DNA from 3 places in the Paenibacillus shunpengii genome. Region 1 is predicted to be linked to each of the others. Evidence: riboswitches for the same ligand, from Rfam matches in the RefSeq annotation. Region 1 holds a riboswitch; each other region holds the start of a gene.
The links. A riboswitch is a leader RNA that binds a small molecule or an ion and turns the genes downstream of it on or off. The one in region 1 is predicted to bind cyclic di-AMP.
Positions count from the first base shown of each region.

Region 2: it holds a riboswitch for cyclic di-AMP, as region 1 does, so the genes downstream of both, ACFSVM_RS18840 (ubiquitin-like domain-containing protein) here and ACFSVM_RS03255 (hypothetical protein) in region 1, are expected to answer to the same signal.
Region 3: it holds a riboswitch for cyclic di-AMP, as region 1 does, so the genes downstream of both, ACFSVM_RS19190 (C40 family peptidase) here and ACFSVM_RS03255 (hypothetical protein) in region 1, are expected to answer to the same signal.

Region 1 covers NZ_JBHUMJ010000002.1:727,778-730,907, reverse strand. The annotation lists gene ACFSVM_RS03265 (serine hydrolase domain-containing protein) at 1-396, shown strand, start outside; gene ACFSVM_RS03260 (HAD family hydrolase) at 536-1,189, opposite strand; gene ACFSVM_RS03255 (hypothetical protein) at 1,402-1,815, opposite strand; cyclic di-AMP (ydaO/yuaA leader) riboswitch at 1,956-2,113, opposite strand; cyclic di-AMP (ydaO/yuaA leader) riboswitch at 2,254-2,477, opposite strand; gene ACFSVM_RS03250 (glutathione peroxidase) at 2,854-3,130, shown strand, end outside.
Region 2 covers NZ_JBHUMJ010000005.1:11,797-14,926, forward strand. The annotation lists gene ACFSVM_RS18830 (HD domain-containing protein) at 1-311, shown strand, start outside; gene ACFSVM_RS18835 (TatD family hydrolase) at 353-1,120, shown strand; cyclic di-AMP (ydaO/yuaA leader) riboswitch at 1,348-1,594, shown strand; gene ACFSVM_RS18840 (ubiquitin-like domain-containing protein) at 1,872-3,110, shown strand.
Region 3 covers NZ_JBHUMJ010000006.1:16,444-19,573, forward strand. The annotation lists gene ACFSVM_RS19180 (c-type cytochrome) at 1-41, opposite strand, end outside; gene ACFSVM_RS19185 (GNAT family N-acetyltransferase) at 155-652, opposite strand; gene ACFSVM_RS19190 (C40 family peptidase) at 779-1,246, opposite strand; cyclic di-AMP (ydaO/yuaA leader) riboswitch at 1,253-1,394, opposite strand; gene ACFSVM_RS19195 (hypothetical protein) at 1,701-2,522, opposite strand; gene ACFSVM_RS19200 (M1 family metallopeptidase) at 2,535-3,130, opposite strand, start outside.

The DNA of each region.
Region 1 (3,130 bases):
CCTCTGGGTATACATCATGTGGAATGGGAAACCTCGCCTCTCGGGGTCACTTTGGGATGTGCAGGCCTCGTGATCAGCACCGAAGAATTAAGCAGATTCGGCCAAATGCTGCTGGATGAGGGGGCTTACGAGGGCAAGCAGCTGGTGCCTGCAGAATGGATTCAATTTGCGACTCGCAAGCATATTGATTCTGTCGGCGAAGGAGACTGGTCGCTCGGCTATGGCTGTCAGTTTTGGATGTGTTCTCACGGAGCATATCGAGGGGATGGTGCACACGGCCAGCTGCTCGTGATCATACCGGACCGGAGAGCCGTGATTGCTGTTAACAGTGAGGAAGATCGTATACAGTCTATCCTTGACGCAGTGTGGGAGGATGTCCTGCCTATTTTAGAATAAGCCGCCTGTCACTCTTGAACCAACTCCCTGAACGCAGGAAAACTGCGCCCCAGCTGTTAGCTTGCTGCTAACCATCGGAGCGCAGTCCCTCTGCACAGCAGCTACTATCTGCTGTATAAGCCTCAGTTTATTATTAGGTTTATAGAAGCAGGGCCGTCAGTGCGTTCAGATTATTCACAGTATAGTCCGGTGTATCCTTATCATTCGTGAAAGGCTGGTAGCGGCCGTAACCCTGCATAATTCGAATCGTAATCATTCCAAGCGATTTGGCTGGGATAATATCATTATCAATACGATCCCCGATCATGATGGATTCCGAGGGCTCAGCTCCGGCTGTTTTCAGTGCATATTGATATAAGCGCACATCTGGTTTAGACAAGCCTTGTTCGGCCGAACATGCAATAACATCTACATAAGAACGAAGTCCATATTTCTCCAGCCGCTCTTCCGTACCCGGACTTTGGTTAGCCACGATACCGATCCTATAGCGTTCGCCCAGCTGCTCAAGAACAGACCGAGCTTCAGCGTAAGGCTCTTCGAGCTCCTTTTGAAACTTAAGCCTAGGCTTGATATACTCTCTGTCCTCCTCGGAAGGCACGAGCTCCGAAATCGCGTACTGCATGGGAGAAGCGATGTAATTGGAATAGCTCTGAATAAATTTGCTGCGTACGTCCTCCATTGTAATGTTATACCCGAGTCCATTTGCTTCTCTCACAAATTGGCCGATAATGTGATCAACGGGAACCCATTCATTTACGAGTGTATCTCCTATATCAAAAAAGAGCCATTTCACATGATCAAACTTCCCCATAATGCCATTCTCTACCTTTCCATCTGTAAATATAGAAAAAGAGACCCATGCTTATATCACGAGTCTCACATGCTATGTTTCCTTTAACTCCAGTATATCAATCCTGCATCTAATTACGCAAACTGTATAGTAAGCACCTACACTAGCCATTAGCCGCAGTCTCCTGCTTCTATCGCTGTGTGCGTGCAGATCAATTAATTAACAGCAGCCCGTTCTCCATTTAACAGAAATCCTACTTCGCCCTTGATTGTAAAAATAACGTGGTCTGCGCCCATACCGCGGTATACTCCGCGAGGATGATTCAGCTGTGTAATAATGGTAATCGGCTTACGTGTCCAGGGTCTGCATATTTGCAAAAACCGGCAGGTCAGATTCAAGCTGTTCTCAAAAATAAAAATACGTCCTACCGCCGCATTAGGCAGCAGCCATTTACTTGTAAACGCCGTATCCATACGTATAATGTGCTCTACTCCAAGCCGTTTGACCTGCTTCTCTTCCTGTGCACTGTTCGTCAGTACAGCAAAAGAAAGCTTCTTGTACATTAATAATCGAATAAAATTTCTGGCCGCTTCATTTGGTGCCGTAACTAAAATAACTTCATCACTCATTACAATCATTTCCTCCCTGTAATAGAAAAAGACAACAAAAAAAGAACACCGACGATCAAAGGCATGCCCGGTGCTCTCCCACCTATATATCAGAACATGGCAAAACATGACCTGCGATATAGGCGCTACTCGGCTTGCTGCCTCTCCCTTTGTTACGCTTACGAGGTTAGCTGTCGGATTCGGACAAGAGAGATTGCCCTATTCACGGCAATAGCCATGAAATTCACCCCATGGATCGATGCATCCACATCTGGGTCCCCCGCTTTTTGGATCAACAAAAATTCAGCGCATAAATAAAACCACAGAGGATTAAACCTCTGTGGCTGATCGCTCACAAGATTTATCATTCCTCTCTCAAACGTTGGCACAGACGATACCTAGAGAATATTCACGTTAAGCGAAGTGAAGGAAAGAATCATGCATTTCTTCCACATCTCTAGTTCAGCTCTGTACAGCTTACGAGGTTAGCTGTCGGATTCGGACGGTGAGAGTCGTCCTATCTGTTCCTGATGATTCCATATGACATTCCACATGAATCTTCGGTTCAGAATTCACCCCATGCATCGTGTATCATTCGGCTCTCACACCGAATCAAGCACGCTGCCTTACTCTGGTTCCCCCGCTCTCCGCCATATTAGGCAGAAATTAAGCGATCATAGCAATGAGAAACTATTTAAATAAACGGTTGTTCGTTTGCTCAAGATTTACGATATGAATCATACACCCGTTGAAAATCGATGTAAAGCTCCTTCAGCGGCTCATCTTGACGATTTAGCGTTGTTTTTGGATAGAATAAGAGTAAAACATTCATCAATATGCATGCAGCTTATCTGTTCTCAGTTTATCTCGTTATTTCGTTTAATTCTAATGCCTAAGTTTACCTTCGACAATCGTCCCCCTCCATTCTTAAGCTTTGTTTGACTTTCTCCATATATTGTTTAAAATTAAATTGTTATCAATATATATAATGAGATTGATGGAAAACGGCAATACAAGCATCATTTATATTCCAAATTTATAAAAAGGATGGATGAAGGCATGTCGATTTATCAATACCAAGTGAATACACTTAAAGGCCAGAAGTTAAGCATGGAGGAGTACAAAGGAAAAGTACTCTTGATCGTAAATACAGCGAGCAAGTGCGGACTAACCCCTCAATACAAAGGACTGCAGGAGCTATATGACAAATTCAATGACCAATCCTTTGAAATTCTCGGTTTCCCCAGCAACCAATTTGCCGAACAAGAACCGGGCTCAAATGATGAAATCGCAGAGTTCTGCCAAATGAACTATGGTGTGAGCTTCCCGATGTTTG
Region 2 (3,130 bases), on a different contig from region 1:
TCGAGCAGAAGGATATCAAGCGAATAGAAGAAGCATTTCTCAAGGCAAACTTGAATCCAGCCTATGACCTTGAAATTGATTTTCCTACCGATCTGCCGTATGATGTGTTCCGACCTGATATTGCGGGGAGCAAGAGACAGATCATCATTCTAGACAAGCAGGAAAGACAAAGAGATATATCCGAGGTATCCGAGATTGTCCGCTCTATTAGCGGCATGCAAAAAGGGAATTATCATCTGTACTTCCCGCAGGAGAAGCTGATGAATGCACTACCCAAGCTGCCTCCGGAAATTGCCGGTATGTTTAAATAATGTGAGACAAGATACAGTCCTTGAAAGGAGAAAAATATACGATGTTATTCGACACACATACACATTTGGATGCACCCGAGTTCGACGCTGACCGCGAGGAAGTGATTCAGCGCGCTGTCGAAAAGGGGGTTACCCGAATGATTAATATAGGATTTAATCGGGAAACAATTCCGACTACGATGAAACTTGCCGAAACCTATGATTTTATCTATGCGGCAGTAGGCTGGCATCCTGTCGATGCCATTACGATGAAGGATGGAGATTTGGAATGGATTGCATCATTATGTAAACATGAGAAGGTCGTTGCGATCGGTGAAATTGGTCTGGATTATCATTGGGATACGTCTCCCAAAGAGATTCAGCATGAGGTGCTGCGCAAACAAATTGGACTGGCTAGAGAGATCGCTATGCCGATTGTTATTCATAACCGGGATGCGCATGAAGACATTATTCGAATTCTGCGGGAAGAGAGGGCACAAGAAGTAGGCGGAGTGATGCATTCTTTCTCAGGCAGCTGGGAAACTGCAAAAATGGCGCTGGATATGGGCTTTCATATCTCCTTCGGAGGACCGATCACGTTCAAGAACGCGAAGCAGCCCAAAGAGGTGCTTGCAAAGGTACCGCTTGACCGGCTTTTGATCGAAACGGATTCACCATACCTGACTCCACATCCATTCCGCGGCAAGAGAAATGAGTCAGCTCATGTGGCCTTGGTAGCAGAAATGGCAGCGGAGCTGAAGGGCATTTCTGTGGAGGAATTGGCAAGGATTACGACCGCAAATGCACTGGAACGATTTGACATTCGTTAAAATAGAGAGAAAAACAGGTGAAAAAGGGAGTAAAACGGAGCGATTAAACTTTTTGTAAGACTTTTTCGCTGATTATTACAAATTTTTAACCAATTATTTAGAAAAACATAGTTGAATACTGCTTTACAACATGTATCGAAACAGGATATCATCGTTTCAGTGAATTGTTGATTGTTGGTAAAGTCCATTTTACATTCAGTTGATTTACCACTTTGAATTCACTTCATGAGTCATTCTCGCTGAATCTTTTGTAATTTAACAAAGAACGGGGGAACCGATATAGTGGTCTGCTGCTAGTCAGAAGATGGAATTAAGAGAGTTGTCTCTCTTGCTCTGACCACTGTATTTGATTTCAACACTTGAGTCTTGGGGTGAACGTAAAGGACAGCTGCCATGAGCAGCCTGGATCTGAGCGGGGGCGACTCTTACGCCCGAACCCGACAGCTAACTCCGTAAGCGTATTGAAGAGGCAAAACTCGTGCATGATGTTTCCGATATTCTCATTTGAACTTATCGGAGCCACGAAAGATTTCCTCTTAAACTCTTTTTTGGCTTCTTTGTTTTAGGAGAATAAAAGTTACATTGTCGTCATACTGTTGGTTAACAGGAGGTGACATCATGCTGCGAAGAGTGGCACATGATGCAGAATCGGACGGGAGTTTCTCCGGTTTTGTAGACAAATCGGTATAGTCGCGTCAAATACAATCATGCAATACTCTTGACGGCGGGACTATGAAGGAGGACGGAGGAAGTGGGAAATTTCCAACTAGAGGAGACCCATGAGTCACCATCATCCAGCAAGTCTTTCGCGTTGCGATGGAAGCATGAGAATCTGCGTCAGATCACACTAGTCGCAATCTTCTCAATCGCACTGTTAGTCATGATCTCACTCATTGTGTATGGTCAGGGAGGCAAAGAAATCTCAATTGTCGTGGACGGCAAGGTTCAAACCTTGGAAACACGTGAAGGAATGCTTAGTGAAGTGCTGGATGAGCATTCAATCGCAGTCAGTCCACATGACGAAGTATCGATGTCTTTGAGTGATGAGATTGAAGATGGGGATCGAGTAACAATTAACCGGGCCGTAGCGATTAACGTAACGGCAGACGGTGAGACAGAGCAAGTTTATACAACACAGGATACCGTTAAGGAAGCACTTGCTGCTCATAGCATCGAAGTATCAGAAGATGATAAAGTATATCCTGCTGCTGACACTGCGGTGAAGGCAGATCTTAATATTCGAGTAGTCCGGGTGACTAAGCAAACAGCGTCACAAGAAGCTTCGATTCCGTTCAAGGTGATCAAGACGGCTGACCCAAGCTTGTACAAGGGCGATAACCGGGTCATTCAGAGCGGCAAGGAAGGTGTAATTGTCCAGACGATCGAGAAGACCTTCCAGGACGGCGAATTGGTGTCCAAGAAAATGACGGGCAAGAAGGTACAGACCAACCGTGTCGACAAAGTCATTGCCGTAGGAACGAAGAAGAAGCCTGAGCCAGTTCAGGAAACCGTGGTTGCCTCTGCAAGTGAAGCTGAAGCTGAAGCTGCAACTGCAACTGCTTCTAAAGCTTCTAATGCATCCTCTTCGAAATCGTCAGCAAATCTGGCTGATAAAGTGAAGAAGGTATCTGCTTCAAGTGACAGCGATTCTGTCACGAAGGACGGAGTTACATTCAAGGCCAAAAAAGTGCTAAGCAATGTATCTATGACGGCCTATTCCTCAGAACAAGAGGGCATTGGTACGAAGACGGCTTCCGGCACGCGTGTACAGGAAGGGCGTACCATTGCAGTTGACCCTGATGTGATCCCTCTCGGATGGTGGGTATACATTGAAGGCGTAGGATTCCGTCGTGCCGAAGATACAGGCGGCGCAATCAAAGGCAACAAAATTGATGTGTATTATGACAGCTTGGAGCAGGCACTCAATTTTGGCCGCAAAAAAGGTAAAACAGTATACGTTATCGGTCCGGTGAAGCCGGAACTGAATTAAAATATATTTTACAATGCGTC
Region 3 (3,130 bases), on a different contig from region 1:
CAAGCGAAGAAAAATAACCCACTCATGATCCATTTCTTCATTCGTTGTGTCCTCCTACTATGTACAATCCTTCATTTATTATAAAGGATCATGAACCTGCTTCATAGTATTTTATGGTAAATATTTAAACAAAAGTTAGGAGAGACAATCATGTCTATTTGAGCTTTACTCCGGTATACACCATACAGAAGAACAACTTGGGGCCCTCTGGAGTAAGACGCTCATAGGTATCATGAATGGTAAATCCCGCATTTTCATAAGTGCGGATCGCTCTTTTATTCCAGGTGAGAACTTCAAGATCAATCTCATTCTGCGGCTGCCGGGAAGCAGCCTCCTGTACAATGGTGCTTACAAAGGGAGCCCCTAACCCCTGCCCACACAGGTCAGGTCTCAAGCCTAGACCAAGCCGGGTCACACCGGCTAGAGGAAATAATTGTGCGAAGCCATATAGCTCACCAGTATCATTTACAATGGATAAATACTGTGTATCTCGGAGCTTAGGGTCGCCGAATTCAATCTCAAGTGCCTTCATCTGCTCCCAGGGCAGCCAGCCGTATATGTTATAAGGAGGTTCGTACTGCCAAGTGCAGATCTCAGCTGCATGCTCTTCACTCATAGGAAGGGCATGAAAGGTCGTTCCTTTCTGCGTCATGTCATCGTCTCCTTTGCCATCCCTCATCCAATAGTCATCCCTAATATAATATAAAAAGCCCGAAGATGGATTACTATTTAGTAATCTAATCTTCGAGCTATAAGGTTCGTTCCAGCACAATGTTGCTTAATCTAATGCAGCAGTTTCGTATTCTTCTGTACTCATGATACGTTTTGCACCAATGTAACGTTTTTCATAGTAGCTCTCGTCCAGCTTGCTGATAATAACTCCTTTGGAGGAGGAAGCATGTGCAAATTTACCGTCACCTACGAAGATGCCGACATGGGATACACCATTTCCGCTTGTGTTAAAAAATACAAGGTCGCCAGGTCTCATCTCAGAACGGGATACAGACTTGCCCATTTTGTATTGAGAACCAGATTGATGAGGCAGATCGATGCCGAGTTTATCAAATACATACATGGTAAAACCAGAGCAATCAAATCCGTTTAAAGTCGTACCGCCATATTTATATTCGGTTCCCTTAGCGTTATCAATGACCTTGTCCATTTTGGAATCGGCGAATGCACTTCCTGTTCCGATGGAGAATGCAATAGCAAGACTCAGTGCTGCAGCAGTTAGTGACTTTTTCAAGAAAAAATAATCCCCTTCCAATGCCTGCGAGGTTAGCTTAAGGATTCGGTAGAAGGTTCCCCTATGATCACTTACGTTGCGAGATCAATTCACCCATAAAAGTGGTTCCCCCGCTTCCCAGATGCCAGGAATTTGGCTGTTCTAATGATGTGCACCTGTGAAAGTCGCTCACTCTTGTAAGACTATGTACTTAGTTAGTTAGTAAAAGTTACAACAATTATTACAAAGTTGTTACTAGAAGTTCTGGGCCTATTGTAACAGAGATTGTGTAAATTTGGCAATCGTTTTTTAGATAAAATATTACAAAAAACAAGCCTCACTCTAGGAAAAGAGCGAGACTTGTGAACTTTTTTGACGTTAAGCAGTCGGACTTAATTTCTGCTATGAAAGCGTTGTATTCGCGCTGGAGTGCGGTTTGGACAAGAGAGGTAGGATATTAATTGAGACAATAAATTCAGGCATCTTCGCTATTGGATCGCCAAATACTGAATTGAGAACTAATCTTCCATACATTGATGAGTGATCGAACGAGATGATAAGACTGCTGAAGAATCAGGGCTAAAAGTCCTGTCCATATGAGAGATACGGCCGTGAAAGCACTGAACAGCAGAATGGCAAGTGTGCTAAGTGTCAGGGCAACTCCAGTGACAGGAAGTGCATGACGGAGGCAGATCCATACAGCACCAAGGCCGCTTCGATTGCCTGTCAGTCCAAACTGGACATATAGGAGCAGCTGCTTGATGATGTAGGCATAAACGATCCATAAGATGACGTAAGGAGCCGCCTGCAGAAGAAGATTCTGATTGTAGACTGCATTCATGAGAATGGGGAGCACCTTTGGAAGGATCCAGTAGGCAGGCAGCAGCAGCAATATGATCTCAATGAGATAGAGTAACGATGTCTTTTTCCAGTGCTTAAGTGTCCCTCGAAAAAAGGAGAAGCCTTTGGTGCTTGACTCTTCATGAAGGCTGTGGAACAAACCCGCCCGAATCAGTGGAGTAATGAGCATCCTTAAAATGAACATGAGGACAAGCAGCCATACATATTCATGGACTGTGGAGCTGGTGCTCAAGCTGATCTGCCCCTCTAACCAGAACAAGATCTGGCTGAGCTCATGAGGAGGGGGATCTGGATAGCGCATAAGCAAGGGGATGACCGCAGAGGACACGACTTTGTACAGAAGAACACCCCATAGCAGTTGGTACAGAAACAAGAAGATGACGATTAGAAAATGACGCTTCACTAACTTAAAACCTTCGGAGAGATAAGATTTCATCCACTATACACCTCACCATGACAGACTTCCGAGCAAGAGCTCCAACACTTTGGTAATACTGATATTAAACCGGGTCTCCAATACTTCATCTCCTTCAGCTTTTAAGTAGTTGTTCATATGCTTGTTCTCAAGTGTGATGGAGTACTCAGGATCAACCATTGCCCAATCCAGCGGAGATTTGTAAGTCAGGTTGTAGATGATTTCTCCACCTTTACCGTCCCATACCTTGCGAATCATATGCCCGTCTGCAAAAGTAAATACGATAGGAATCTCTGAGTAATCGCCTGCATTCTTCGCCACTCTGATCGAGGAAATATAGCTTGGCTCCTCGGATGTCCCCTGTTCCTTGATGGCGATGGAATCTACGGAGAAATCAGCCATTTGGCTGCCATAAATATATTGGTCAAAATAGGTGTCCCACGATCTGCGGGTAACCTGCTCTACAACCTTTTGGAATTGAGCAGTCGTCGGATGCTTGAACCGATACTTGGCTGCATAGGTAGCCATAATCTGATCCATCTTCTTGGTACCCACCTGCTGTTCTATACCCAGGAGGACGAGTTTGCCTCTTGTGTATACATTCTCTGCATAGTGATTATGAGAGTCAT